3 regions of the Streptomyces sp. NPDC059994 genome follow, and region 1 is predicted to be linked to each of the others. Evidence: riboswitches for the same ligand, from Rfam matches in the RefSeq annotation. Region 1 holds a riboswitch; each other region holds the start of a gene.

Region 1 (6,349 bases):
GTGCGCCGAGACTGCCGGCCACAACGTGTTGCGCGCCTGGGTCTGCTCAACCCGCTCCAAGGTTGCCGTCTGGGACGGACGCCTCAAAGACGCGGTGAACCACGCCCGGCGGGGAGCTCTTGTCTCCGCAGACGGAACCGTGGGAGCGCTGCTTGCCTGCCAGGAGGCCGACGCATGGTCCATGCTCGGCGCACGGAGCGAAGCCGAGGGGGCCCTCACCAGGGCGGAACACGCGCGTGAGGTCATGACGGGAACAGACGAGATCGGCGGCCTCTTCTCCTGCCCGCAGGCTCGGCAGGAGAACTACGCGGCTGGTGTCCACCTGCTCATCGGCCAGCCGCAGGCGGCGCTGCGCGAGGCGCGGAGCGCTCTTGATCTGCTCGCCACTCAGCGGGTCCGCGCGTATGGCACCGAGGCGCAGATCCGAATCAGCCAGGCCGCGGCCCTGCTCGCCTGCGGCGAGCCAGACGGCGTCATGGAGGCATTGCTGCCCGTGCTGGCCATGCCCGCGGAACGACGCATGGGTCCCGTCACCCAGCGCATGAGTGACCTCGCCGCCGCCATGGGCCACGGGGCCGCCGCAGACGCGAGCGCCACAACCGTGGCACGCCGCGCGATCGTTGAGTGGTGCGCGGACTCCGCCCCGCGACACCTTGCGCTCTCGTCAGGAGACGGGCCGAACTGATTGGATTCCGGGGCATGACGACAGAACCCGAGCACATGCGTGATCACTGGTGGTGGCGGCCGGGCTGGAGCGTCGGCCGCAGCTTCTACACATGGCACCTGACGTTCGAGGGGCAGCCGGACGTCCACCGCTTCGCGGCCGAGTACCGTGCTGCACTCGCACCCGTCGGCGGCCTGGACCTCATCCCTGACGAGTGGCTGCACCTCACCATGCAGGGCCTCGGTTTCGTGGGGGAGTTCCCCGAACAGGACGCAGCCGCCATCGAGCAGGCCGCCCGCAGGCGTCTTGCCGAGGTGCCGGCGTTCGAGGTCACCTTGACCGCTCCGATCGTGGACCCGGAGGCGATCCTCGCCCCTGTGCGGCCAGATGCGCCGGTGCGTGCTGTGCGGGACGCGATCCGTGCAGCCGTGGGTGATGTTCTCTCGGAGGTCCCCGAGCGGGCTGAGGGGTTCACCCCGCACGTCTCGCTCGGGTACAGCCATGGGGCCGGACCGGCGGAACCGTACGCCAAGGCGCTGGCAACGCTGGACGTCGAACCCGCACGTGCCCGAATCAGCCAGGCTGAGCTGATTCTCATCAACCGAGACAACCGCATGTACGAGTGGACGCCATTCGCCAAGGTGCAGCTCGGGTGATGGAGTGACGGCGAGCCCGCGTCCCTGCGGCACCCCAGCGCATCCGGATCCGACGCCGGGGGACCTTCGTCGTTACCGCGCCCCCTCCGCAGGCCGCCCGCACCGCAGGTTCCAGCGGCCCGCGCGGCCCGAGAGCTCGGTCAGGGTCAGGGGGGCCACGTCCAGGCGCCAGAAGGAGGCGGGCGGCAGGGCCAGGGCGTGGGTCACGGACGCGCGGACCACCGCCGGGGAGGCGACCGCGAGGATCCGGCCGCCCGCCGCGGGCAGCGTGTCCAGCCACGCGCCCACGCGCGCGACGAGCGCGAGCAGGCTCTCCCCGCCGTGCGGCGCCGCCCCGGGATCGGTGAGCCAGGCCCGTACCCCCGTGGGATCCGCGGCGCTCAGCTCGTCGAGCCGCCGCCCCCGCCAGCGGCCCAGATCCCAGTCGGCCAGGGCCGGTTCGTCGCCCGTGGGCAGGCCGTCCGCCAACTCGTAGAGGGAGGACGGCGGTTTCAGCCGGCGGGCCGGTACCGGAAGAGCCGCCGCCGCGTCCTTGACCCTGCGGACCGCGCCCTCGTCCGGGGCGGCCGCGTCGTCGCCGACTCTCGCCTCGCGCGCGTAGCGGTCGGCCGGGGGTGAGATCAACATCACGCGTACGGTCATGGGTCAAGCAGAGCACGGCCGTTCACGCACTTCGCGCGGGGGCTGTGCACCCGCGCGCCGTAGCGGCGCGGTCCCTCACGCGGTACGGTCACGTCGACATAAAGACGGTGTGAAGGAAGCCCGGTGAGATTCCGGCACGGTCGCGCCACTGTGAACCCGGCGAGCGCCCTCAACAGGGAGCGAAGGCGGGGAAGTCAGACCCACCACCGTCGACAAAGGCACCAATGACCGGGACGCGTGTTCCCCAGGAGGTTCTGCCGTGGCACTCTCCGCCGCCCCTGCGCCCAGCGCAGCAGCAACGCCGGCCATCACCCCGATATCGCTCAAGGCGATCGCTCCCTGGGCGCTCTTCTTCGGCATCCTCATGCTCGTCCTCCTGTACTTCGTCGGCGCCGAGCAGGGCGCCACGAGCCTCCTCTCCGGTGAGAACGTCCACGAGTGGGTCCACGACGGACGCCACCTGCTCGGCTTCCCCTGCCACTGAGACCAGGGGTACCGACTCGTGAACTCCCTGCACGTCAGGGCCCTGCTGGTGCGCGGCATGCTCGCCGGCCTCGCAGCGGGCCTGCTGGCGCTGATCGTGGCGTACGTCCTGGGCGAGCCCCGGGTGGACGCGGCCATCGACTTCGAGGACGCGCACGCGCACGAGCACGGCGAAGAGGTGTTCAGCCGCACCCTGCAGTCCACCGGCGGCCTCGCCACGGGTGTGCTCGTGTTCGGCGTGGCCCTCGGTGGTATCGCCGCGCTCGCGTTCTGTGTCGCGCTCGGCCGGACCGGCCGGTTCGGGCCGCGCGCCACGGCGGCGTTCGTCTCGCTCGGCGCGCTCCTGACCGTCTATGTCGTCCCGTTCCTGAAGTACCCGGCGAACCCGCCGTCCATCGGTGACCCCGACACGATCGGCAAACGCACCGCCCTGTACTTCCTGATGATCGCGCTGAGCGTGCTGCTCGCCGTCTCGGCCGTGATCCTCGGCAAGCGGCTCGCGCCCCGCCTCGGCAACTGGAACGCGACCGTCGTCGCCTCGGCCGCCTTCCTGGTCGCCATCGGGCTCGCGTACGCGTTCCTGCCCGCCGTCAACGAGGTGCCGAAGGACTTCCCGGCGATGCTGCTCTGGAAGTTCCGGCTCGCGGCCCTCGCCATCCAGGTCACCCTGTGGGCCGGTTTCGGGCTGGTCTTCGGCCACCTCGCCGAACGGCTCCTGGTGCCCAAGGCCGCCACGGCCGAGCCCCGCGGTACGGGCACGGCCGTCGACAGCAAGGCGGCGGCCGCCCACTGACCGGGCGAACCGCACGCACGAGGGCCCCGGACCGACGTCGGTGACCGACGTCGGTCGGGGCCCTCGCGCGCGTAGGTCGTGCTCGGTGCGCTGTTCGGTGGCGCTCGATCGGTCAGGGGCGGCGCAGGGAGAACAGACGGCTGTTCCGCTCCCTGCGGTAGCGCCGCTCCCACCGGTCCATACGGTCCCGGCGGGCGCGGTAGGCCCGGTAGTCCGTGTCCGTGCCACGGCTGGAGCCGCCGGCTCCGGACGAGCCGCCGGACGGTGCCGTGGAGCGGCCACGGCGTGAGGCGCTGAAGAGTACGGCCACCACGGCGACGCAGAACACGATGCCGCCGAGACTGAAGCCGAAGCCGTACAGGACCAGCGCCAGGACGAGCAGTAACAGGATCATGGCGTGTTCCTCTAGGGACGGATCGGGGGCTCCCCTGGCCCCCGGCCCTCCAACCTACTCCGGTGCAGCGGGAGTTGGTCTCCGAGTTGCCTGCCCGCCAACGCCTCGCGGGCCCCTACAGCCCGCGCAGCCGCTCCATCTCCCGGCGGTCCCGCTTGGTCGGCCGGCCCATGCCCCGGTCGCGCACACCGGCGGCCAGTACGTCCGAACGGGCGGGCGGCGGCGGGCTGTTGTCGACATAGGTCTCGGCCGCGATCGCCGCGCCCACCCGCTTGCGGATGACCTTCGCGACGACGACGACCCGCTCCCGCCCCTCCAGACGCAGCCGCACCTCGTCGCCCACCTTCACGGTGTGCGCGGGCTTGACGCGCTCGCCGTTGAGCTGGACATGCCCGGCCCGGCACGCCGTCGCCGCCATGGAACGCGTCTTGGTGAGCCGTACGGACCAGATCCAGCTGTCGATCCGTACGGGCTCCGAGGGCCCCGCCGGTGCCGCCGGTGCCGCCGGTCCCTTGGGCTCCTGGGCCTTCACCTGCTCTGCTGCCGCCATGCCTCCGACTCTACCGAGGCCGTTGTCAGTGGTACCCGTCACACTTGAGGCATGTGCAGAAGCATCAAGACGCTCAGACCGCCGGTCCTCCCCGAGGAGGCCACCGACGAGGAGATCCGCGCGGCGGCTCTCCAGTACGTGCGCAAGGTGTCCGGCTTCCGGGCGCCCGCCGCGCACAACCAGGAGGTCTTCGACCGGGCGGTGGACGAGATAGCGCGGGCCACGGCCGAGCTGCTCGAAGGCCTGGAGATACGGGGGGTGCCGGTCAGGACACCGGCGTCGGCGTAGCCCTGCGGTGCGTCAGGCCGCCGGGCCGGCCACCGCGGCCTGGGCCGGGCGGCGCATGACGTAGGCGGCGAGGGAGCCCGCCGCGAACAGCGCGAGGACGGAGATGCCCGTGCCGAGCCAGGTCGCGCCGAGCCAGCGTCCGCCGAAGTAGCCGAGGCCCACGCTGTAGCCCGCCCAGGCCACCCCGGCGAGGGCGGACCACGGCAGGAACTCCTTGGGCGTGCGGTGCGCCGCGCCCGCGCCGAGCGAGACCACGGACCGGCCCGCCGGGGCGAACCGGGCGACGACGACGAGCGCGCCGCCGCCCCGGCTCAGTGCGGCGCCGAGACGCTCCTGTGCGCGGGTCAGCCGGCGGGAGCGGGCGATGGCCTTGTCGAGCCGCGCCCCGCCGCGCCAGGCGAGGCGGTACGCGACGAGGTCGCCGAGCACCGAGGCCGCGGCGGCGCAGGCGGCGAGGAGGAGCAGGTCGGGCACGTCGCGTATCGCGTGCGGGGCGCCCGCCGCGGTGGTCGAGCCGGCCGCCGCGGAGGTCGCCGCGGTGATCACCAGGACCCCGCTGGGCAGCACGGGGAGGAACACGTCCAGGAGAACGGAGACGGTCACCACGGCATAAATCCATGGGCTGCCGGTCAGCGACCCCACACTCTCCAGCACTACGACCCCCGAACGGAATGCGCCCCGCTGCGCTGGTCTGCGGCCGGGTCGCTGTACAGCCTTACAGCGTACGCCTGGGGCGCATGGGGTTTCCGCTCGGGGGTGGGGTGACACCGGCGAGCCGGTGAACGGCCGTTCGGGTGTGTCGGCGCGTCAGCGCGCCGTGCCCGCCGGGGTAGCGGCGGCAGTCGCCTCCGGCGCGGCGGCGGTGGTGGTGCGGCCGCCGAGCAGCTGGTCGAGGGCGAGGGCGCCGGGGCCGGTGAAGACGAGCAGCAGGAAGACCCAGCTGAACATCGCGGCGTTCTCGCCACCGTTCTGCAGCGGGAGCAGCGCGCCCGACTGGTGCACGTCGAAGTAGGCGTACGCCATGGAGCCCGAGGAGAGGAAGGCGGCGGAGCGGGTGAAGAGTCCGGCCATGATCAGCAGGCCGCCGACGAGCTGGATGACGGCCGCGTACCAGTTGGGCCAGGCGCCGGTCTCGATGGTGCCGCCGGTGCCTGCCGCGCCGCCGAACCAGCCGAAGAGCGAGGCAGCGCCGTGGCAGGCGAAGAGGAAGCCGGTGACGATGCGGAAGAGGCCCAGGGCGTAGGGCTTGGCGCGCTCGGTGTTCAGAGCGGAGGGAGGCGTGGGGGAAGCCATGGGGACGGGCTCCTTCGGTGTGGGGCACGGGGCCGGTGGAGCCTCAAGGTTAGGTAGACCTCATTAGTGCTTGCAAGTTCAAGTTTAAGTAGATGGCCAGATTCCGGTTGATTCCCGAATGAGGTTGGCCGGAATTCACCTTTACGGGGGGCATGCGTGGACGTAAAGCAAACGCACCGGGACGCAGGGTTACGGAGTGAGGTCCTCGTCCAGGACCGTGACCAGGTGTGCCCCGGCGCGCCCCGCCCGCGCCTGGTCGAGCCGGAGCCGGGCCGCGCGCCCGGCCGGCGTCAGCGTCATCAGCTGGTTCCCGAACCAGGGGCCGCCCCTCCGGTGCCAGCGCACCGGCGGCCGGGCGAGGCGGCCGTGCCGGGCCAGCGCCCGGCCGAGCCGCCGCCGGGGCAGCGCACCTCGGCCGTGCACGGCCGGTCCGCCTCCACCCAGAGCGTGGCCGAGGTGCCGGATGCGCCGTCGACGTACCGCAGCAGTGGTCCCAGGCGCAGTCAGGCCATGTCGTCCCTTCCGTCGCTCCGTACGGTACGGAACGACGGAAGGGCGAGACAGGCCCGTCGGCCGGCCGGGCGGC
Region 2 (6,349 bases), on a different contig from region 1:
GGCCGCAAGCCCCCTGCGCAGGAGTGCGGTCGCCTCCTCGGCGCTCGGTACGCGCGGCGAGTGGATGTCGTAGACACCGGGTCCCACCTCGCGCGGATAGCCCGCGGCGGCGAGCTCGTCGGCGACGAGCATGTGCGAGCGGGCCGCCTCCAGGCTGATGACATCGGCGTCGAGGTCGTCGATGGCCTGGAGGATGTCGCCGAACTCGGCGTAGCACATGTGGGTGTGGATCTGGGTGTCGGGACGTACGCCCCCGGTGGTCAGCCGGAACGATTCCGTGGCCCAGTCCAGATAGGCGGCGCGGTCCGCGGCGCGCAGCGGCAGCGTCTCGCGCAGGGCGGGCTCGTCGACCTGGATGACCGAGGTCCCGGCCGCTTCCAGGTCCTCGACCTCGTCGCGCAGGGCGAGCGCCACCTGGCGGGCGGTCTCGGCGAGCGGCTGGTCGTCGCGGACGAACGACCAGGCCAGCATGGTGACCGGCCCGGTGAGCATGCCCTTGACGGGGCGGTCGGTGAGCGACTGGGCGTACGCCGTCCAGCGCACTGTCATCGGTCGCGGCCGGGAGATGTCGCCGGCCAGGACCGGCGGGCGGACATAGCGCGTGCCGTACGACTGGACCCAGCCGTGCCGGGTGGCGAGGTAGCCGGTCAGCTGCTCGGCGAAGTACTCCACCATGTCGTTGCGTTCGGCCTCGCCGTGGACGAGGACATCGATGCCCGCCTTCTCCTGGAAGGCGACGACCTCGCGGATCTCGGCCTTGATGCGCTCCTCGTAGCCCGCGGTGCCGACGCGTCCGGCGCGCAGGTCGGCGCGGGCGGTACGCACCTGTGCGGTCTGCGGGAACGAGCCGATGGTGGTCGTGGGCAGCAGCGGCAGCCGCAGCCGGGCGCGCTGGGCCGGGGCGCGTTCGCCGTACGGCTGGGAGCGGCGGCCGTCCGCCTCGGTGACCGCCGACGTACGCGCGCGTACCGCCGGGTCGTGGGTGAGGGCGGATCCGGCGCGCGAGGCCAGGTCCGCGCGGTTGGCGGCGAGTTCGGCGGCGATGGCGCCGGTGCCGCTGGTGAGGCCGCGGGCCAGGGTCACGGTCTCGGCGGTCTTCTGGTCGGCGAAGGCGAGCCAGCGGGCGATCTGCGGGTCGATGTCGCGTTCGGCCGACGCGTCGAGCGGAACGTGCAGCAGCGAGCAGGACGGTGCCACGTCGACGGTGCCCGCGAGGCCGAGGAGCGTGCCGAGAGTGGCGAGGGACTTCTCGTAGTCGTTGATCCAGATGTTGCGGCCGTCGACGACGCCCGCCACCAGCCGCTTGCCGGGCAGTCCTCCGACGGCCGCGAGGGCGTCGAGGTTGGCGGCGGCCGGTCCCGTGAAGTCCAGGCCGAGGCCGTCCACGGGCGCCTTGGCGAGGACGGGCAGGGCCTCGCCGAGCTGGTCGAAGTAGGAGGCGACCAGCAGCTTGGGGCGGTCGGTGAGGCTGCCGAGCGCCCGGTAGGCGCGGGCGGCGGCGTCCAGTTCGGAGGGGGTGCGGTCCTGGACGAGGGCGGGCTCGTCGAGCTGCACCCACTGCGCGCCGGCTGCCCGCAGATCGGCGAGCACCTCTGCGTACACGGGCAGCAGCCGCTCCAGCAGGGCCAGTGGCTCGAAGGCGGCGCCGACGCCGGGCGCGGGCTTGGCCAGGAGGAGGTAGGTGACCGGGCCGACCAGGGCGGGCCGGGCCGCGAGGCCGAGCGCCAGCGCCTCGGTGAGCTCGGCGACCTGCTTACCGGAGTCGGCGGTGAAGACGGTGTCCGGGCCGAGTTCGGGCACCAGGTAGTGGTAGTTGGTGTCGAACCACTTGGTCATCTCCAGCGGCGCCACGTCCTGGGTGCCGCGCGCCATGGCGAAGTAGCCGTCGAGTGTGTCGGTCTCGACGGCGGTGCGGTGCCGGTCGGGGATCGCCCCCACCATCACGCTGGCGTCGAGGACGTGGTCGTAGTACGAGAAGTCGCCGGTGGGGACTTCGTCGACGCCCGCGTCGGCGAGCCGGCGCCAGTTGGCGCGGCGCAGGTCGCGGGCGGTGTCACGGAGGGCGTCGGCACTGACGCGGCCCTTCCAGTACCCCTCGACGGCCTTCTTGAGTTCCCGGTCGGGGCCCTGGCGGGGGTAGCCGTACACGGTGGCGCGTGCTGCCGCGGCTGCGGACTTGCTGGTCACGAAACTCTCCTTCGCGAGAATGTCCCGAAATCGACCCTGGTACGGGTCGTGGGCGCGAAGGGAGACGGACAGGGCGGCCCGCGCGGAGCGGTGCCCGCGCTCGAACCACCTCTTGTCTCGCCGACCCGCCCACGAGGTCACCAAGGTCTCCGCGCGCGTCGGTCGCGCACGGGCAACGGGCAGGTCTTCGGACTCGCGGGCACGCCTGCCGGTTTCCCGGCGGACACCTAGTGGCCGTCGCTTCCCAGACCCGGCCGGGCCCAGTGCGTATGACGGCGGTCGTTCCCGCTCACCGCTGCGGGGCAGTCCCGGATTCCCACCGGGTTCCCTCTTACGACGCCTCCCGCCTGGCGGACGGGGGCGAACCAGCTGCGAGCGCCACCCTACAGAGCCGGGGCCGGAAGGCCCCCTCACATCGGGCCCGCACGCCTCGTGATGTCCGACATCGGAGGCGTGCCGCAGTCGCACACAGGTGCTCACAGCATCGGGGCGCGCTTAGTGTGGCCGACGTAACCACTCGTGATCGCCGCACGTGACATCGAAGTAACGGGCATTTCGTACGGTCGGAGCCCAAGGGATCCCGGCCGAGACGAGAGGGGACACCCGTTGACCGCACAGGGCACGCGGGCCGCCACCGAACAGGTGCGCACGGTCTGCTCGTACTGCGGTGTGGGCTGCGGGATGGTCCTCGACATCACCGTGGGGCCGGACGGCCGGCGCACGGTACTCAAGGCCTCCGGCGACAAGGCGCACCCCGCGAACTCCGGACGGCTGTGCACCAAGGGGGCGACGACGGCCGACATGCTGGCCGCACCCGGACGCCTGGCCACCGCGCTGGTACGGGGCGAGCGGGGGGCCGAGCCGGTGCCCGCCGGCGTCGACGCGATGATCGCCGAGACGGCGGGCAGGCTGCGGGCGATCGTCGACGAGCACGGGCCGGACGCCGTCGCGCTGTACGTGTCCGGCCAGATGAGCCTGGAGGCGCAGTATCTGGCCAACAAGCTGACCAAGGGGTTCATCGGCACCAACCAGATCGAGTCCAACTCCCGGCTGTGCATGGCCAGTGCGGGCAGCGGCTACAAGCTGTCGCTGGGCGCGGACGGGCCGCCCGGCTCGTACCAGGACTTCGAGAAGGCGGACGTCTTCCTGGTCATCGGCTCCAACATGGCCGACTGCCATCCCATCCTCTTTCTGAGGATGATGGAGCGCGTCAAGGCCGGGGCGAAGCTGATCGTCGTCGACCCGCGCCGCACCGCGACCGCCGCCAAGGCCGACCTCTTCCTGCAGATCAAGCCCGGCGCGGATCTCGCCCTGCTCAACGGGCTCCTGCACCTGCTCCAGGAGAACGGGCACACGGACACCGCCTTCATCGCCGAGCACACCGAGGGCTGGGAGGCGATGGGCGAGTTCCTGGCCGACTACGCGCCCGCCTCGGTCGCGGAGATCACCGGGATCCCCGAGGACGACATCCGCACGGCGGCGCGGTGGATCGGCGCGGCCGGCGAGTGGATGAGCTGCTGGACCATGGGGCTCAACCAGTCCACGCACGGCACCTGGAACACCAACGCCCTGGTCAACCTGCATCTGGCGACCGGCGCGATCTGCCGCCCCGGCAGCGGCCCGTTCTCGCTCACCGGCCAGCCGAACGCCATGGGCGGCCGCGAGATGGGCTATATGGGCCCCGGGCTGCCCGGCCAGCGCTCGGTGCTCGTCGACGAGGAGCGGGCCTTCACCGAGGAGCTGTGGGGGCTGCGGCCGGGCACGCTGCGCACGGACGGGGCGGGGCTCGGCACCGTCGAGATGTTCCGGCGGATGGCCGACGGCGACATCAAGGCGTGCTGGGTGATCTGCACCAACCCGGTCGCCTCGGTCGCCAACCGCCGCACCGTCGTCGAGGGCCTGCGGGCCGCCGAGTTCGTCGTCGTCCAGGACGTGTTCGCGGAGACCGAGACCACCGCGTACGCGGACGTGGTGCTGCCCGGCGCCCTGTGGACGGAGGCCGAGGGCGTCCTCATCAACAGCGAGCGCAACCTCACCCTCGCCCGGCCGGCCCTCGACGCGCCCGGCGAGGCACTGCCCGACTGGCAGATCATCGCGCGCGTGGCGTGCGCGATGGGGTACGAGGAGGCGTTCACCTACGCCGGTCCCGAAGAGGTCTTCGAGGAGATCAAGCGCGCCTGGAACCCGAAGACCGGCTACGACCTGCGCGGGGTCACCTACGAGCGGCTGCGCGCCACGCCGGTGCAGTGGCCCGCCCCGACCGCCGAGGGGCCCGACCGCAACCCGATCCGGTACGTGGCCGAGGACGGCGGCGGTCCGGTGTTCCCGACGGCGAGCGGACGGGCCGTCTTCCACGCGCGCCCGCACCTCCCGGCCGCCGAGATGCCCGACGACGACTTCCCCTTCGTACTCAACACCGGGCGGCTGCAGCACCAGTGGCACACGCTCACCAAGACGGGGAAGGTGGCCAAGCTCAACAAGCTCAACCCGGCGCCGTTCGTGGAGGTGCACCCGCAGGACGCCGAACGCCTCGGCATCGCCGAAGGCGACGGGGTGGAGATCGCCTCCCGGCGCGGACGGGCGGTGCTGGCCGCCGTGGTGACCGACCGGGTGCGGCAGGGGTGCTGCTTCGCGCCGTTCCACTGGAACGACCTGTTCGGCACGGACCTGAGCATCAACGCGGTGACGAGCGACGCGGTCGATCCGATCTCGCTGCAGCCGGAGTTCAAGGTGTGCGCGGTGTCGCTGACGAGGGTCACGGCCGAGGTGGCACGGCCGGTCATGCCGGGGACGGGGGCGCTCGCGGGCGGGGTGGCGGCGGGCGCGAACGGCTCGGCCGGGCTGGTGTCCGGCGCTTCCGGGGTGGCAGGAGCGCTCGTTACTGGCGGCGCGGGGGCGGGGGCGGCAGGTGGGTCCGGGGCCACGGGAGCGCTCGTCGTGGGCGGCGCGATGGCTGTGGCGGCAGGTGGGTCCGGGGCAGCGGGAGTGGGCGGCGCGGCGGCAGGGGCGCCAGGCGCCTCCGGCGAGGCGGCAGGGGCGCTGGTCGCGGGTACCGCGCTGCTCGACGCCCCCGCGCCCCTCCCCCACGCCGTGCCCGCCCAGCGTACGGCCCCCGACTCGCCCCCTGCGGCGGGCCAAGGCGCCGCACCCGCCGCCGTGTTCGGGCTCGGCGCGCCCCCGCCGGTCCTCACCGAGCGGGAACGCCAGTACCTCACCGGGTTCCTGGCCGGGCTGGAGTCGGGCGCGCCCGGCATCCCCGTACTGCCGCCGACGGCGCCGTTCAGCGAGGAGCACGCGCTGTGGGTGAACGGCGTGCTGGCCGGGATGTACTCGCGGGCGACCCCCCGGCCCGCCCCCGCGCCCGTCACGCTGCCCTCGGCCCCCCGGGGCCGTGACGTGCTGGTGCTGTGGGCCTCGCAGACCGGCAACGCCGAGCAGCTCGCCGCGGCCGGCGCCGAACGGCTCGCCGCCGCCGGACACCGGATCCGGCTCGTCTCCATGGACGACACCGCTCCGGACACGCTGCCCGCCGACGCCGAGGTGCTGCTGATCACCAGCACCACCGGAGACGGCGAAGCGCCCGACAACGGCGCCGCGTTCTGGGACGCCCTGGCCGATGACGAGGCCCCGCGCCTGGAAGGACGCCGCTATGCGGTCCTGGCCTTCGGGGACTCGTCGTACGACGAATTCTGCGGGCACGGCCGACGCCTGGACCGGCGGCTGGCCGAGCTGGGGGCGGTACGGCTACTCCCCCGCACCGACTGCGAACCGGACTTCGAGGACCGGGCGCAGGAGTGGCTCGACGGGGTGCTGACCTGCCTGGACGAGCTGTCGGCCGCCGGAAGGTCAGCTCCCGACGCGCCCGTGGACCTCCCCGGCGATACGGCCCTGGGCGCCCCCGTCACGCCCTCCCCCGGGGCGCCCGGAAATTTCCCTGACGATTTCGCGGCGGGAGGGGAACTCGCATCGCACGGTGTCCGTTCATCGGGTACAGCAACAGCCTCGGCCCCCAACACCGCGACCATCCCTACGAGTTCCGCGGCGGCCCGACCCCCAGCCGCCCCCGCCACCCCTCGCCCCACCACACCCCTCCCCAGCTCCCGGGCCGCCGCCGTCACGGCCCGGCTGACGGGGAACTCGCTGCTCAGCCTCCCCGGTTCGA
Region 3 (6,349 bases), on a different contig from region 1:
TGGGCAAGCACAGTACGTGCCGCGCAGCGTGCCCGAACCGCTGGGCGAACGGTTCGCCGCCACCCGCGAGTGGGCACTGCACCGCCTCGACGAACCCCTCACCCTGGAGGCGCTGGCCCGGCACGCGGCGGTGTCCGCGCGCACCTTCTCACGGCGCTTCGTCGAGGACACCGGGTACACGCCGATGCAGTGGGTCATGCGCGCCCGTATCGACATGGCCCGTGAGCTGCTGGAGCGTTCGGAGCGGAGTGTGGAGCAGATCGCGACGGATGTGGGACTGGGGACGGGGGCGAATCTGCGGCTGCATTTCCAGCGGGTACTGGGGACGACGCCGACGGAGTACCGGCGGACGTTCGCGCGAGGGGAGTGAACCCCGGGGGCCTCGATACAGGGCACTCGGCGCAGGGCACTCGGCGCCGGGCTGCGGGGCGACTCGCGCCCCTGCCGCAGTGCCCCGGCCCCTTGGCGAGATCCTTTCGAACCATGGCGCTCACGCCTCTGCCGCTCTCGGGCGTCCCACGCGAGTCTGGAGGCGAACCGAAGGGACGGACATCACCCATGACTCGCATCGCCATCAACGGATTCGGCCGCATCGGACGCAACGTGCTGCGCGCGCTGCTCGAACGAGACAGTGATCTGGAGGTCGTCGCCGTGAACGACCTCACCGAGCCCGCCGCCCTCGCGCGGCTGCTCGCCTTCGACTCGACGGCGGGCCGGCTCGGGCGGCCCGTGACCGTGGACGGGGACACGCTCGTCGTCGACGGCCGCCGCATCAAGGTGCTCGCCGAGCGCGACCCGGCCGACCTGCCGTGGGCCGAGCTGGGCGTCGACCTCGTCCTGGAGGCGACGGGCCGCTTCACCTCGGCGAAGGCCGCCCGCGCCCACCTGGACGCGGGAGCGAAGAAGGTCCTGGTCAGCGCGCCGTCGGAGGGCGCCGACGTCACCCTCGCGTTCGGGGTCAACAACGACGCGTACGACCACGAGGCGCACACGATCGTCTCGAACGCCTCCTGCACCACGAACGCGCTCGCGCCGCTGGCCTCGGTGCTCGACGAACTCGCCGGGATCGAGCACGGGTTCATGACGACCGTGCACGCGTACACCCAGGAGCAGAACCTCCAGGACGGCCCGCACCGCGACCCCCGCCGCGCCCGCGCCGCCGGGGTCAACATCGTGCCGACCACGACGGGCGCGGCCAAGGCGATCGGCCACGTCCTGCCGAACCTCGACGGCAAGCTGTCCGGCGACTCGATCCGGGTGCCCGTGCCGGTGGGCTCGATCGTCGAGCTCAACACCACCGTCGAGCGTGACGTGACGCTCGACGACGTGCTGGCCGCCTACCGCGCGGCGGCGCAGGGGCCGCTCGCGGGCGTGCTGGAGTACTCGGAGGACGCGCTGGTGTCCTCCGACATCACGGGCAACCCGGCCTCGTCCATCTTCGACTCGGCCCTCACCCGGGTGGACGGCCGCCATGTCAAGGTGGTCGCCTGGTACGACAACGAGTGGGGTTTCTCCAACCGGGTGATCGACACACTGGAGCTGCTCGCCGGGCGGTGACAGCCGGGCGTCGGGGCGGTCCGAGCCGCGACATCGGGCACGGGCCGCACGTCGCCACCGCCGCGTGCGGGCTGGTCACCCGCCTCACCCAGCTGGAAACCGGCGTCCCACAACGCCGGACACATACCGAGACCGAAAGCTACGCGGGAGACGTCGTCGTCCAAGCGGAGCGGGCAGCGCCCGCACAGCGGATCGCAGGGGCCGGCGTACGACCAGCTCTACGCCGAGGCCCAGCACCGTAGCGTCCACGGCCCGTCCAGCATGGACACAAGGCGGAGCTGAAGCGGGTGCTGGGCGGAGGTTGACGCACGGGTCCCAGACGCGGCGTCACCCCTGGCTCTTCTCCACCTTGTACAGCTTCAGACTCTTGTTCGCGAACAGGAGCACATAGCCGCAGCTCCAGCAGATCAGCCCGGTTGCCGACTCGTTCGCCCAGCCGAGGTTCATGAACTCCGCCCCGGAGCTGTTGAGTTTCACCTCGCGGTCCCGGAAAACATCGCCCTGGCAGAAGCTGCACCTGATCCAGGTGTCCCCTATCGCGGCACGTACAGGCTTGGCCACGGTCCCCGCTCCCCCTGATTTCGCTGAGTGGCGAACCCCCGTTCGCACACCGTTTGGTGATCAGCGTAGTGGACCACCAAGCGGGCTCCGGTACACGTTTTGGACCAGCCGCCGTTCAGGGACGGGCGCCGGGGCCGGACGGCCAAGCGTGCTCATCGAGCCCTTCGGCGGGGGGTGAAGGCGTAGAGGTCGAGGATGTCGGGGCAGGGCGCGATGCCGGGGCCGCCGGCCTGGACCCAGGCGGCGATGTCGTCCGTGGCGTCGGGATCGTTGACCAAACCGAGCCAGACCGGGCGGGCACCGGCGACGCGTGCGGCACGAGAGGGCTGGACGACGATCACGTTGGCCTGTTCGCAGACGTCGAGGCAGGCGGAGACACGTACGGGCGCGTTCTCGGCAAGGCGCTCTCTCTGCTGCGCGTGGTCGACTCCGGGCACCTTCGCGCTCCCGCAGCAGCAGTCCCTGCACACCACGATCCGGCACGGGGCCGAGTCGGCTGGGGTGCGTCCGGCGCCATCTTCTGGTTGCCGCTCCGGCATACCGCTCACGCTCCTCCTCCGGGGAGATCCGCCCCGGCTTCGTCAAGGAGGCGACGACGTGAGTCTCCTGGCTCTCGGGTCGCCGCTCGCCCCGTCCTTCCCGCCCGTGTCCGGGCAGTGGTCTGTTCGGGGTTCGCTCGCCGATCACAGTGGCGGGACCGCGCCGGAATTCCACCGGCTTCCTCGTTCCGCGTCGCCTTGTCGTCGGGCATCGTCGCACGTCGGGCGGCGGCGCGTCACCACCGTCGCGCGGGGGTGGGCGCTCCGGACGCACTGGCGTTCGCCGCCGGAGAGGGCGCGCCAGGACTGGCTGGCCAAGTCATGCGATCGGTGACGGGGTAGGGGATGAAGGTGGTGGTGTTCTGGCCGATCCGCAGGGAGCGCCCGAGGGGGTGGTGCGGCGCTCTGGGGGGCAGTTGAGGCGTTCGCAGGCGCGGCAGCCATGCTGAGGGATTGGCCGTCGAAGGGCCGGTCAGGGTGAAGCCGTCGGAGCAGACGAGCCGATGAGCGCGTGGCGGGTCTCGCAACAGAGGCCGATGACCAACGAGCGGTGACGGCCGTGGCGGCCCGTCAGGTGCGGCTCGGCGCCGGCTCCGGCTCGGAGAAATGCGCTGCCGCGCGGCGAGGGAGCAGCAGCGGTGTTGCCAGCAGGAGCACGCCGGCCAGGCCGATGGCCGTACGTGGGCCGAGCAGGCTGCCCAGTACGCCCCAGACGGCCGTCAGGAGCGCGGTCGTGGCTTTGGTCGTCACCGCCCAGGCGGACAGGGTGCGGGCGACGCGGTCGGTCGCGGTGCGTTCGAGGCGGTAGGTGGCGTGGACGGGGTTGAAGACCCCGCAGCAGAAGATGAGCCCGAGCTCGACGCCGATCACCAGCAGCAGCCCTGCGGTGCCCGAGCCCAGAAAGGCCAGGCCGACGGGCCAGATCGCGCGCAGCGCCCCGACCACGACCAGGACCTGGTGCTGCCCGAACCGGGTGACGAGCGGTCGGGCCAGCCGTGAACCGAGCAGTCCGGCGATTGAGGGCGCGGCGAAGGCGAGGCCGTACTGCCACGGCGCGAAGCCGAGTCGGCCGAGCATCAGGACGGCCAGCAGCGGCTGGACGGCCATCACCAGGCCGTTGAACAAGGCGGTGTTGAAGAGCAGCGGACGCAGTGTCGTGTCGGCGAGGATGTACCGCCAGCCGTCGAGCAGGTCCCCGGCCCGCAGGCGCGGGCCCTCCGGGCGCTCGGGCCGCGGCTCGTGCCCGCCTGTCGCGCGGATGCCCAGCGCCGAGAGCAGGTAGCTGACCGCGTCGGCCACCACCGTCGCCACCGGACCGAGGAGCCCGATCGCGGCGCCGCCCAGCGGCGGTCCGATGATCGTGGTCGTCCAGGCCGTGGACTCGAATCGGGCGTTGGCGACGAGCAGGTCCTCGGCCGGCAGCAGCGTCTTCAGGTATGCGCCGGAGGCGGCGCGGAAGGTGATGTCGGCTGCTGCTACGACGATGGAGACCAGCAGGAGCTGGAGGAAGGTGAGCATGCCGAGCGCGTACGCGGCGGGGATCGTCAGCAGCGCCGCGAACCGCACCAGGTCCATCGCGATCAGCACCGGCCGCTTGCGGCGGAACTCCACCCACGGGCCGAGCGGCACCGCCACGGCCGCGCCCACCGCAGCCCCCACGGAGGAGAGCGCGGCGACCTCGGCCGGTCCGGCGTGCAGCACCTGGATGGCGATCAGCGGGAACGCGCCGAAGGCGAGCCATGTGCCGAGCGCGCTGGTCCCGTACGCTCCCCAGAGCCAGCCGAACCGCCGCCCCAGCCGATGTCCGCGCAGATGTCCCAGCCGGTGCCCGATTCTCATGCCCGCCACCCCTCGTCACTCACCCGCACAACCGATCCGCGATCGGAAGCATCAAAGCGAGCGCCTCAGCCGGGGGTCAAACAACCGCAGGACCGTCGGGCCACAACCAACGGTTGTACCCGTAAGGTGTCGGCATGGACCTCGACACCGTCCGGACCTTCGTCGCCGCCGCTGACGCAAGGCAGTTCCAGGAGGCCGCCGCCGAGCTGGCGGTCACCCAGCAAGCTGTCTCCAAGCGCATCGCCGCGCTGGAGCGCGACCTCGGGGTACGGCTGTTCACCCGCACCGCGCGCGGCGCCGAGCTCACCATCGACGGGCAGGCGTTCCTGCCCCACGCGCGCGAGCTGCTGCGCGTCGCCGATCGCGCGGTCACCTCCGTGCGCCCCGGCCGCCGTCCGCTGCGCGTAGACGTGATCGCCTCGCGCGTCGCGCCGTCAGGTCTGATGCGCGGCTTCCACCACGCGTACCCCGAGATCGAGCTCGACGTGGTGATGCTGTTCGACATCGAGACGGCCATCGCCGCCGTCCGGTCCGGTGCGATCGACGCGTCCTTCCGCGCCCTCGCCGCGCCCGGCCGGCCCCTTCCCGAGGACATCGAGTCCGTCCGGGTGCTCGACGAGCCGCTCCAACTCCTCACCGGCCCCGCCCACGCGCTGGCGGGCGCCCGGTCGGTGCCCCTCGCCCAGCTCGCCGGGCACCGGATCTGGATGCCCGGCCTCGTCCCCGGTACCGAGTGGAGCGCCTACTACGACGACCTCGTCGCCGAGTTCGGCCTCACCATCGAGGCGACCGGCCCCAACTTCGGCTCCGACGCGCTCCTCGACACCATCGCCGACACCCCGGCCCTGGCCACCTTCATGGGTGAGCAGACCCGCCTCGTCTGGCCCGCCGGCCACGGCCTGCGCCGCGTCCCGGTGACCGACCCGACGCCCGTCTACCCGCACTCGCTCCTGTGGCACCGCGACAACCCCCACCCAGCACTGGCCACCCTCCGCGCCCACCTCGCCGCCACAGCGGCCGGCCACGACGCCACCGGGACCTGGGCGCCGGACTGGGTGATTCCGCGCTGAACGCCGCCGCGCGTCTTCGAGCGTCGTGTCCGGATCGACGGACGGTGACGGACGGTTTCGGCGGCGGGGGTGGCCGTCGGCACACCCCGGCTCCCCCCCACCGTGTGCCTCACATGTCGTGGTGTCTTGGCAGTGATCAAGGCTGCGAACTGCCGATCCGGCCCAGAAACCCCGGACAACCGCTGGTGACGGCGGCAGAGTGGAACGGCGTCAACTGCCCGGCCGTGTCCATGGCGGCGTTGACGAAGAGCAGGCCGAGGGTGCGTTGTGACAGCCGGTCGCGCAGTGCCGAGATCTGCTCGGGGCCGGTCAACTCCAGCGACTCGATGGCCAGTTGCCCGCCGGAGGCTTTGGCCAGGTCGTGGAGCCCGTGCGCCGGCTGCCGCGGACCGTACCGATGACGTCCCAGCCGCGACGAAGATACTCGGCAGCGAGCCCGAGGCCGAGGGTCCGTGAGGCCCCGATGATGACGGCGGTCTCGCGGGTGTCGTTCATGTGATTCCATCGGGTCGGTTCCCTGCGGGAGCTGGAACCAGCGGCGGTCAGCCAGTTCCGCCAGCTTCAAGCCGTGGTGACGGGCCAGCGGATCGTCGGCACGCAGTACCGCACCGACCGGATCTCTGCGCAGCTCGCCCTGGCCGCGTGATCCTCGCCCTCGAACCGCATGAGGTCCCGGGGCGAAGGACCACTTATCGGCGCAGGCCGTGAGCGCCGCTCCCCCTGGACCAATCAGCGGGCTTCGTCTCGTCCCACCGACTGAACCCCAACACCCCACAAACTCCC

The links. A riboswitch is a leader RNA that binds a small molecule or an ion and turns the genes downstream of it on or off. The one in region 1 is predicted to bind cobalamin.
Region 2: linked by a shared signal. The riboswitch ahead of metE (5-methyltetrahydropteroyltriglutamate--homocysteine S-methyltransferase) and the one ahead of ACFWA7_RS28020 (CbtB domain-containing protein) in region 1 are both predicted to bind cobalamin.
Region 3: linked by a shared signal. The riboswitch ahead of ACFWA7_RS06730 ((2Fe-2S) ferredoxin domain-containing protein) and the one ahead of ACFWA7_RS28020 (CbtB domain-containing protein) in region 1 are both predicted to bind cobalamin.

What each region holds. Positions count from the first base shown of each region.
Region 1 is NZ_JBHWUR010000071.1:14,482-20,830, forward strand. Features, by position in the region: gene ACFWA7_RS28005 (XRE family transcriptional regulator) at 1-685, shown strand, start outside; gene ACFWA7_RS28010 (2'-5' RNA ligase family protein) at 700-1,320, shown strand; gene ACFWA7_RS28015 (histidine phosphatase family protein) at 1,393-1,962, opposite strand; cobalamin riboswitch at 2,031-2,188, shown strand; gene ACFWA7_RS28020 (CbtB domain-containing protein) at 2,222-2,446, shown strand; gene ACFWA7_RS28025 (CbtA family protein) at 2,465-3,238, shown strand; gene ACFWA7_RS28030 (hypothetical protein) at 3,351-3,632, opposite strand; gene ACFWA7_RS28035 (RNA-binding S4 domain-containing protein) at 3,748-4,182, opposite strand; gene ACFWA7_RS28040 (DUF2277 domain-containing protein) at 4,234-4,470, shown strand; gene ACFWA7_RS28045 (DedA family protein) at 4,483-5,124, opposite strand; gene ACFWA7_RS28050 (DoxX family protein) at 5,278-5,763, opposite strand; partial or broken gene ACFWA7_RS28055 (alkaline phosphatase family protein) at 5,953-6,159, opposite strand.
Region 2 is NZ_JBHWUR010000162.1:157-6,505, forward strand. Features, by position in the region: gene metE (5-methyltetrahydropteroyltriglutamate--homocysteine S-methyltransferase) at 1-2,187, opposite strand, end outside; cobalamin riboswitch at 2,369-2,521, opposite strand; gene ACFWA7_RS38100 (molybdopterin-dependent oxidoreductase) at 2,794-6,349, shown strand, end outside.
Region 3 is NZ_JBHWUR010000007.1:139,326-145,674, reverse strand. Features, by position in the region: gene ACFWA7_RS06745 (GlxA family transcriptional regulator) at 1-370, shown strand, start outside; gene gap (type I glyceraldehyde-3-phosphate dehydrogenase) at 559-1,557, shown strand; gene ACFWA7_RS06735 (hypothetical protein) at 1,885-2,118, opposite strand; gene ACFWA7_RS06730 ((2Fe-2S) ferredoxin domain-containing protein) at 2,271-2,657, opposite strand; cobalamin riboswitch at 2,697-2,896, opposite strand; gene ACFWA7_RS06725 (MFS transporter) at 3,228-4,496, opposite strand; gene ACFWA7_RS06720 (LysR family transcriptional regulator) at 4,631-5,566, shown strand; gene ACFWA7_RS06715 (hypothetical protein) at 5,703-5,879, opposite strand; partial or broken gene ACFWA7_RS06710 (LysR family transcriptional regulator) at 6,069-6,194, opposite strand.